DNA from 3 places in the Pantoea sp. X-Soil-MYKO-1289 genome. Region 2 is predicted to be linked to each of the others. Evidence: predicted binding sites of a transcription regulator. Region 2 holds the regulator's gene; each other region holds the start of a gene.

Region 1 (3,262 bases), 1.7 Mb from region 2:
ACGGCGCTCACCAAAAAGGACGCAGCTGCGTCCTTTTTCGCCTCTTGACCCTGAGCCTGCTAACTTATTAGGGCCATAAAAAACAAAGTCGCCAATCCTCGCTATAATCCCTCTCACTCCAACAATAAATGTACTTTTTTTTACAGCAATGAGGATGTCCCAATGGGCCATTACTACTACGTTTCTAAAATTTCTGGCTACAACGATAACCATGTGGTGCATGCCGCAGGCTGCCAGTATCTTCCCCCGTTAGAATCCCGCCTGTTTCTCGGCACTTTTTATACCGCCAACGCCGCGATCCAGCAGGCGCGCAAGTATTACCCCGGATCGCTGGGTTGCGAGGCGTGCTGTCCGCTGCCGGTAAAAAAAAACCTGAAGGTACAGAATAGCGTGGCACTAAAGCATATCGCCTGACTCTGATTATGCTGGCCTCGCCGCGGAGGTCAGCAATGCTTTGCGCCGTTGCGCCAGTTTGTTAAGATTTCTCCTCTCTTTCCAGTAAGGTAGAGCTCTTCTTCCTGATGCCTGAGCAAACTATGCGCGAAAAATATGCCGCTTCACAAATTGCCCTTCACTGGCTGACCTTTCTGCTGGTGGCGCTGGCGTACGCCACTATCGAGCTGCGCGGCTTTGCCGAGCGCGGCTCCTGGCAGGGCTATGCGATGATCATTACCCACTTCAGCGCAGGCTTTACCGTCCTGCTGCTGATGCTGGCGCGTCTGTTTTTGCGCACGCGCCATCGTACGCCACCCATTACGCCGCCGATCGCCCGCTGGCAAACCGGCCTGGCGCATCTGGTGCATACGCTGATCTATGCGCTGTTTATCACCCTGCCGATTCTGGGCCTCACCTCGCGCTATCTGCGCGGGCGAGACTGGTGGCTGTTCGGCATACCGATGCCGGTGGCGAGCGAACCCAGTTTCGATCTCTCTGACAGCCTGATCGAATGGCATGAAACGCTGGCACCGCTGGGATACTGGCTGATAGGCCTGCATGCCGCGGGCGCGCTGTTTCATCACTATTTTCTCAAGGACAATACGTTGAAACGTATGATGCCGGGCAAAACGCCGCGCTGATAACCCTTGTTTATCGCCCGCGGGCCGGGCGATAAAAAACTTTCAGGAATAAAACTGCGTTTCACCGTTCCCCTTACCGTGCAATTCCCTCACAATGGTCAATAATTGTGACGCAAGTCACTTTCGTGGATGTGAAAACCGCATCTTTTTGCTGCTGCTCTGACTGATTTTATTTTCATGCAATCAACTACTGTATCCCGTAAAACGGCCTGGCTACGCGTGGTGCTGCTGGCTATCGCCGCCTTTGTTTTCAACACCACTGAATTCGTGCCCGTCGGCCTGCTTTCCGATATCGGCGCCAGCTTCAGCATGAAAAGCGCCGACGTGGGCATTATGCTCACTATCTACGCCTGGGTGGTGGCGCTGCTTTCGCTGCCGCTGATGCTGCTGACGCGCAATATCGAGCGGCGCATCCTGCTGTCGGCGCTGTTCCTGATCTTTATCCTGAGCCATGTGCTGTCGACCTTCGCCTGGAGCTTCACCTCGCTGGTGGTGTCGCGCATCGGCATCGCGCTGGCGCATGCGGTGTTCTGGTCAATTACCGCCTCGCTGGCGATTCGCGTCGCGCCCGCCGGTAAAAAGACCCAGGCGTTAAGCATGCTGGCGACCGGCACTGCGCTGGCGATGGTGCTGGGCGTGCCGATTGGCCGCGTGGTAGGACAATATCTGGGCTGGCGCACCACCTTCGGCATGATTGGCGCCTCGGCGCTGGTGCTGATGGTGCTGCTGGCGCGTATTCTGCCGCGTCTGCCGAGCGAACACACCGGCTCGCTGAGCAGCGTGCCGATGCTGTTTCGCCGGCCCGCGCTGGTGAGCATGTATCTGCTGGTGACGCTGGTGGTGACCGCGCACTACACCGCCTACAGCTATATCGAGCCGTTTATGCAGTTCGTGGCGAATGCGGATGAGAACTTTACCACGCTGCTGCTGCTGCTGTTCGGCTCCGCCGGGATCCTGGGCAGCGTGCTCTTTAGCTCGCTGGGCAATAAGTTCCCCTCTGCGCTGCTGATCGCCGCGATAGCGATTATCACCCTCTGCATGGGGCTGCTGATTTTCGCCGCCGTTCGTCCGGCCGCGATTGCGACGCTCTGTATTCTGTGGGGCATGGCGATGATGATGATCGGCCTGGCGATGCAGGTGCGCGTGCTGTCGCTGGCGCCGGATGCCACCGACGTGGCGATGTCGCTGATGTCAGGCATCTATAATATCGGCATCGGCGCGGGCGCGCTGCTGGGCAATCAGGTCAGCGAGCATCTGAGCATGGGGGACGTGGGTAATATTGGCGGGCTGCTGGGGCTGGCGGCGCTGTTCTGGTGTATCGCTATCTTCCGCAAGTATCCGCAGTTGCGCAGCAACGGATAAAAAAAGGGCGTCGGAACCGGGTTCCGACGCCCTTTTTCTTAATTAAGGCTGGCGGCTGTGCCAGACAGCCTGCTCGCGCCAGAGGTCGAAGCGATGGGAAAAGGCTTTACGCGCACGTTGTCCTGCTTTCCCGACAGCTGCTGCTCCAGCGAAATCAGGCTGCCGCTGCCGCTGACGTTTACCGCTGCGGCCTCTGTCTGGTAATAAGGCGCAGCCTCAAGCTGCTCCGCCGCCGCGCTGGTCAGAGAAACCGCACTGAATAGCGCCGCCATAACGACATACTTCACGCTTTTCATCCTCTCTCTCCTTCTCTCCGACGCCGCTGACTTACTGATAAATCACTGCGGTGCCGTGCAGGTTGTTCTGACCGGAAGTCGAGGTGATGCGGAAAGATTTCGCGCCTGCGGCATCCGCTTTCGCGTTCAGCTGCGCTTCCAGTGAATCCAGGTTAGTGCCGCCCTGAGCGGAGATGGTGCCAACCGGAGTCTGGTTCAGCGGGTCGCTGACAACCTGATCAGCTGCGAATGCGCCAAAAGTCAGGGTAGTAAGGGCCAGAGCGGCCAGGGTCAGTTTGGTGGTTTTCATGATATCGGCTCTCATATTCGGGTTTATAAAAGTGTCGCTAAATTAATTAACGATCGTTAAATAAATAGTAGAGCATGGTGCGACTCTGCGTCAATGTTTTTTTATCGATCGTTATTTTAATGCGGAAGAGGCGTGAGTATGGGCTTCAGCGCCCTTTTCCACTTAACCATATGGGGGAAAAGTGGGCGGCAACGCACAAAATGCCAACCCCGTTTTACGGGCGCGCTGGCTGACTTGCA
Region 2 (3,262 bases):
CACCGGATTATCGGGATGCTGACGGGCGATTTTCTCCAGCGCGCCGAGCGGCTTCTCCATATCGAAACGACTCGGCAACTGATGGTAGAGAATGGCGTCGGCCAGCGCGCGCAGCCGCGCCGAGATAATTTTGGCGTTCCAGCGGATCACCGCTTCGGCGTGGCTGCGCTCTACCAGCTTCTGCACCTCTTCCGGCTGATGCAGGCTGACGGAGATATGCTCCTGCAGGTCGAGCGCCACCTGAAACGCGCGCGTCAGCCGTTTGTGGCTGTTGTCGCGGCTGGCGGAGAGCATATGCATCTGCTGATAGCAGGTGTTGATCAGATCGACCGCTTTCTGCTGGCGCGCCAGCAGCGGCGGCAGCGCTTTTTCCGGGTCGGTAAGCTGGGTCAGCAGGGTATATTTCGCGTCGCAGTAGTCCGCCAGCTCGCGGTAGATCAGGCTCAGGGTTTCGCGCATCGGCTGCTCTTTCCACAGCCAGAACCAGAACCAGTTGAAGAGTCCGTACCAGAGCGTGCCGCCGATATAGAGCAGCGGCGGCACATAGATCGGCAATCGGCCGATCAGGCTCAGGGTAAAGATGGCCGCCACCAGCGTGCCGGAGAGCAGGCGGCCGTGCAGCGGGCTGATTTCGCCGGTGACGCCCAGCAGCAGCGGCAGAGCAAAGAGCACGGCAGGCAGCGGCACCCCTTTCAGGGTTAAGAGCTGGATCAGGAAGCTGCCGAGCGCGAACAGCGAGCCGCCGACGATGAGACGTTTGAAGAAGCGCTTATGGGGCGTATCCAGACCCGCGACGTTGCAGCAGGCGGGAACCAGAGAGAAAAGCAGGCCTTTTTGCAGATCGCCGAACAGCCAGCCGAGCGCCACCGGAATGCAGAGCACCAGCGTCTGCCGCAGGGCATAGTTAACTTCGGGGTGATAGATGATTCGGCGCCACATCACTTCACTAAAAACAGTAACGGCGTGACGGTGACATCACGCCGTGAGTGAGAGGAAATCAGCGGGTGCCGTAAACGACAATGGTTTTGCCGTGTGCGGAAATCAGATTCTGGTCTTCCAACATTTTCAAAATGCGGCCCACGGTTTCACGCGAGCAACCAACGATTTGGCCAATTTCCTGACGAGTAATTTTGATTTGCATGCCGTCGGGATGCGTCATGGCGTCTGGCTGCTTCGCCAGGTTAAGCAGGGTTTGTGCAATACGTCCGGTCACGTCGAGGAAAGCTAAATTGCCCACTTTTTCCGATGTAACCTGCAGACGGCGCGCCATCTGCGAAGAGAGACGCATTAAAATATCCGGATTCACCTGGATAAGCTGACGGAATTTCTTGTAGGAAATTTCCGCTACTTCGCACGCGGTTTTCGCACGTACCCAGGCGCTGCGCTCCTGACCTTCTTCAAACAGGCCAAGCTCGCCGATAAAATCACCCTGATTCAGGTAAGAGAGGATCATCTCTTTGCCCTCTTCATCTTTGATCAGCACCGCAACGGAACCTTTCACGATGTAGTAGAGGGTTTCAGCCTTCTCACCCTGATGAATCAGCGTACTTTTGGATGGATATTTGTGAATATGGCAATGGGACAGGAACCATTCGAGTGTAGGGTCTGTTTGCGGTTTGCCGAGAACCATTCGCTATTATCCTCTGTTGTAATCGTGCCCAAAACGCGGGGAGATGAGTCCCTGCCAGGCGATGAAAGCTTCAAGCGTTTCCCCTAAAGGAGATTATTCGGGCCTTATTTTGCGCCAGGCGCTTGAGATGTCCCGTCTTCGTCCCTATCAGAACGAACTATTTTCAGCACTGTTTGTAGCACAGCTTTTGCCGACTGTCTTCTGTTGTCTCGCTTCAGCAAAGGGGGGATTACTCTGGATTGCTGTTTGCCAGGTGAACGCGTACTCTGGCGGCAAACGGGCTATTCTCGAGGTAGAAACATGCAGGCAAGAGTGAAGTGGGTCGAAGGATTAACCTTTCTCGGCGAGTCGGCGTCGGGACATCAGATCCTGATGGACGGCAACTCCGGCGATAAAGCGCCTAGTCCGATGGAGATGGTGCTGATGGCCGCGGGCGGCTGTAGCGCCATCGACGTGGTCTCTATTTTGCAAAAAGGCCGCAACGATGTGGTGGACTGCGAGGTGAAGCTGACCTCGGAGCGTCGCGAAGAGGCGCCGCGCCTGTTTACCCATATTAATCTGCATTTCGTGGTCACCGGCAAGGCGCTGAGCGATAAAGCGGTCGCGCGCGCGGTGGATCTCTCGGCGGAGAAGTACTGTTCGGTGGCGTTAATGCTGGGCAAAGGCGTAGAGATGACCCATAGCTATGAAGTGGTCGCGCTGTAAAAAAGCGCACTGTACGTAAGGAGCGGGTAGCAAGGCCCGAAGAGCAAAGCGTCCCGCGCCATGGACAAAAACGCCGGGAGCGTTTTTGAACAACGCAACGCGTTGGCCCGTTTACGGGCGCCCCATCAAGGATGAGGGGCGTATACGCGCGGGCCGAGCTGGCAGGGATGCCGTTTTTTGCGTCTTTGCGATCGGGCCTTGCTACCCGCGACCGCGCCAGACCTGGTCAGGCGATCTGTTTGCCTTCCATCAGCCGCTGCACCAGCGGCGCCATAATCAGCTCCATCGCCAGCCCCATCTTGCCGCCCGGCACCACCAGCGTATTGATGTGCGAAATAAATGAGCCCTGCAGCATCGCCAGCAGATAGGGGAAGTCGATATTCTCCAGCCCGCGAAAATGGATCACCACAAAGCTCTCGTCCAGCGACGGAATTTCGCGCGCGGCGAACGGGTTCGAGGTATCGACGGTCGGCACGCGCTGGAAGTTAATGTGGGTGCGCGAGAACTGCGGCGTGATGAAGTTGATGTAATCCTCCATCGAGCGCACCACCGAGTCCATCACCGCCTCGCGCGAGTGGCCGCGCTCGCCGGTGTCGCGCACCAGCTTCTGGATCCACTCCAGGTTGACGATCGGCACCACGCCCACCAGCAGATCGACCTTCTCCGCCACGTTATGCTGCTGCGTGACGACGCCGCCGTGCAGCCCTTCGTAAAACAGCACGTCGGTATTTTCCGGCAGCGGCTGCCACGGCGTAAAGGTGCCGGGCACCTGGTTCCAGGGCACCGCTTCGTCGTAGGTGTGCAGATATTTGCGCGACTGGCCTTTGCCCGCATTGCCGTAGTCGATAAAAGTCTGCTCCAGCAGGCCGAAATCGTTGGCTTCCGGGCCGAAATAGCTGATGTGACGCCCTAAATCGCGCGCCTTGC
Region 3 (3,262 bases), 2.5 Mb from region 2:
AAGCCCGAAGAGAACCCGAACGCCAGCGCGATTCAGGACGATCTGAAAGATATCGACGCGCAGTAACGACGGTAAAAATAGCAATGGCGACCCAGGGGTCGCCATTTTTTTCAGCTAAGGTGCCTACGCGAGTGGCATGGGCCGATCGCAAAGACGCAAAAAGCGGCATCCCTGCCAGCTCGGCCCGCGCGTATACGCCCCTCATCCCTGAGGGGCGCCCGTAAACGGGCAACGCGTTGCGTTGTTCAAAAACGCTCCCGGCGTTTTTGTCCCTGGCGCGGGACGCTTTGCTCTTCTGCCCATGCCACTCGCGTTTTACGATCGGTGCATACCATTAAAAATGGCGACCCAAAGGTCGCCATTTTTCCAGCTCATATCATCAGAACTTGTAGTTAAAGTTCGCGCCGTACAGCCAGGCTTTGCCCACCGAGTTAAAGGTATAGGGGCCTTCTTCCACCGTGACGTGCTGGCCGTGCATATAAGAGACGCCCACATCGACCGAAGCGTCGTCGTTAAAGGCGTACGAAGCGCCAGCGCTCAGCCAGAGACGATCCTGATCGGGAATGGAGATAGAACGCTTGTCCGCCGGAACCGGGCTGTCATCAAAGGCGATGCCGGTGCGGAAAGTCCAGTTCTGATCGTAATAGTAGGTGGTGCCCAGCGCGATGCGATAGGCGTCTTTGAAGCTCTCATCTTTATAGAACAGCGTCTGACCGCTGGAACCGGTGGCTTTCAGCTCCTGGAACTGACTCCAGCTGGTGTAGGCCAGGCTATAGTGCACCGCCCACTGCGGCGCCACTTTATGCCAGCCGGACACCTCCCACATCTCCGGCAGGTTCAGCGTCAGCGCGCCCGGAATAGTAGAACCGCCGGTGGCGTAAGGCAGGCCTAAATTGGCTGCCTGATTGATGCGGTTAATCGAGGTCGGCAGGCTGCTCTTATAGTCGCCGTCGAAATCGACTTTCACTTCTGAGCGATAGCTCAGGCCAAAGCGGTTATTTTTATCTACCTCATACAAAATGCCCGCGTTCCAGCCGTAGCCCCACTCGTCACCCTTCAGATGGGCCACCTGAGTATCGGCGGGAATGCCGAGCGCCGCGCCGGATTCGCCTGCGTAGCGCTCAATTTTAGCGCGCGCGTAAACCGCGTCGAAGCCGACGCCGAAGCTGAAGTGCTCGTTAAGACGATAGGCGGTACTGAGGTTAAGGTTGCCGGTCATCAGATCGGTCTTGCCGCCGTAGCCGCCGGCGGTATAGCCGTCGTTGAATTCCGTCGCCAGACCATAGTTTGAGGTTGCGGAGGCGCCAATCCACCACTGATCGTTAATCGGCTGCACATAGTGAATATTGGGCACCCACTGCGTTGGCGCGATATTGCTGGCGTCGAGGCTGCGGCCGGTCGGACTGTTGCCGGTAATATCGACATCGGGATCGATAAAAACCGCGCCGACAGAAAACATCGGACGATCCATCAGCGCCATGGTCGCCGGGTTGCGGCTGGCTGAGGCGGCGGTATCGCCCATCGCGCCTTCGCCGGAATAGGCGCGGCCCAGACCGGCAGAGGAGAATTCGTTAAGCTGAAAGCCCGCTGCGTATACGTGTGAAGAAACAAGCGCCACTGCAGCCGCCACGGCTGACTTTGCGAACAGGTTTTTATGGCTCATGACCACAACCTCATGTGAATTATTATTAAACTGTAATTGTTACATCGCGTAACAAGGGTCGGCGGATTGTAGGGACTGACCAGAAGCTGACAAATCAGACCAGTGCGGCAAGTATAGGTCTGACCTGTGTAGATGTTGCAATATTGTTTTTAAAATATTTCTGAATTGATCTGCAAAATTTCGATCCGCTTAACAAAAAGAGCGGGGCAGAGAGCAGCATAGCGGCTCTAATTTGTTTTGGATCAAATTTTATTGTGATATTCGTCACTTAGCGAGTCTGACATAGCGCATTTTAAACCGGAGGCGTAAAATTTCGGGCGTTAATCCAGATCGCTAACAGATTTATTCCCAGGAGAACGCAATGACCAATACCATGAATAAATGCAGCGCCAGTGAAACCGCGGCCTGCTGTTGCGTGGATGTCGGCACCGTGATGGATAACAGCGACTGCACCGCCAGCTGGTCAGAGTGGTTCGCGCAGCGCAGCGAGGCAGAAGCGAAACTGGCGAGCCTGACGGAAAAAGCGCGGCAGATTGAGTCGGACCCTTGCCAGATCGACGCCCGCTTCAACGAGCGCGACAACGGCGTGCAGCTGGATATCGATTTCACCTTCGCCTGCCAGGCCGAAACCCTGATTTTTCAGCTGGGCCTGCGCTAAACCTCTGAACGCCGTTGCTTAACGGCGTTTTTCATTTTCGTGTTTCCCCTCGCACTTTTTTTCTTTCCTGATTGGCGGCGCGCCCGCTTGTCGTTAACACTGTGGATCAGGTCAGACCTCTCAGGGCAATGACGCCCGGTCAACATGCACAGGTGAAACAGATGAGCAAAGCGCAGCCGTTGCTGACGCGTGCGGGCGATCGCATCGCCATTACTCACGGACTTCGCACGCCGTTCCTGCGTCAGGCGACAGGTTTTCATGGCATTCCCGCCGTGGAACTCGGCCGGATGGTGATAAGCGAACTAATGGCGCGCCGCGAACTGCCGGTCGAGGCGATAGAGCAGCTGGTGTTCGGTCAGGTGATCCAGATGCCGGAAGCGCCCAACATCGCGCGGGAAGTCGTGCTCAGCAGCGGGCTGAGCGTGCATACCGACGCCTACAGCGTCAGCCGCGCCTGCGCCACCAGCTTTCAGGCGGTCGCCAACGTGGCGGAAAGCCTGATGGCGGGCACTATCCGCGCGGGTATCGCGGGCGGCGCGGACTCCTCATCGGTGCTGCCGATCGGCGTCAGCAAAACCCTGGCGCGCGCCTTGCTCGACCTCAGCAAGGCGCGCAGTCTGGGGCAGAAAGCGCAGATTCTGCGTCGCCTGCGGCCGCGCGATCTGCTGCCGGTGCCGCCCGCCGTCGCCGAGTACTCCACCGGTTTGCGCATGGGCGATACGGCGGAGCAGATGGCGAAAACGCACGGCATTAGCCGCGCGGCGCAGGATGCGCTGGCGCTGCGGTCGCACCAGCGCGCCGCCAGCGCCTGGCAATCCGGCGTGCTGCAGCAGGAGGTGATGCCCGCCTTCGCGCCGCCGTGGAAAGCGCCCATCGAGCAGGACAACAACGTGCGCATGGCGGCAAAAATCGAAGACTACGCGCGGCTGCGGCCGGCGTTC

What was found. The regulator CRP, encoded in region 2, controls carbon source genes, mostly activating them, when cyclic AMP is high. The targets are predictions, from matches to a motif close to ATGTGANNNNNNTCACAT.
Region 1: the regulator CRP is predicted to act here: its motif matches at 1,182-1,199, upstream of AC6I7Z_RS09990 (sugar transporter).
Region 3: the regulator CRP is predicted to act here: its motif matches at 1,916-1,933, upstream of AC6I7Z_RS13735 (YfcZ/YiiS family protein).

Annotation. Positions count from the first base shown of each region.
Region 1 is NZ_AP036004.1:2,061,016-2,064,277, forward strand. It holds gene AC6I7Z_RS09980 (hypothetical protein) at 163-414, shown strand; gene cybB (cytochrome b561) at 537-1,076, shown strand; gene AC6I7Z_RS09990 (sugar transporter) at 1,254-2,438, shown strand; gene AC6I7Z_RS09995 (hypothetical protein) at 2,477-2,734, opposite strand; gene bhsA (multiple stress resistance protein BhsA) at 2,766-3,023, opposite strand.
Region 2 is NZ_AP036004.1:327,952-331,213, forward strand. It holds gene AC6I7Z_RS01490 (YccS/YhfK family putative transporter) at 1-939, opposite strand, end outside; gene crp (cAMP-activated global transcriptional regulator CRP) at 998-1,630, opposite strand; gene AC6I7Z_RS01500 (OsmC family protein) at 1,931-2,335, shown strand; gene AC6I7Z_RS01505 (phosphoribulokinase) at 2,562-3,262, opposite strand, start outside.
Region 3 is NZ_AP036004.1:2,871,456-2,874,717, reverse strand. It holds gene mlaA (phospholipid-binding lipoprotein MlaA) at 1-66, shown strand, start outside; gene fadL (long-chain fatty acid transporter FadL) at 380-1,663, opposite strand; gene AC6I7Z_RS13735 (YfcZ/YiiS family protein) at 2,025-2,321, shown strand; gene fadI (acetyl-CoA C-acyltransferase FadI) at 2,483-3,262, shown strand, end outside.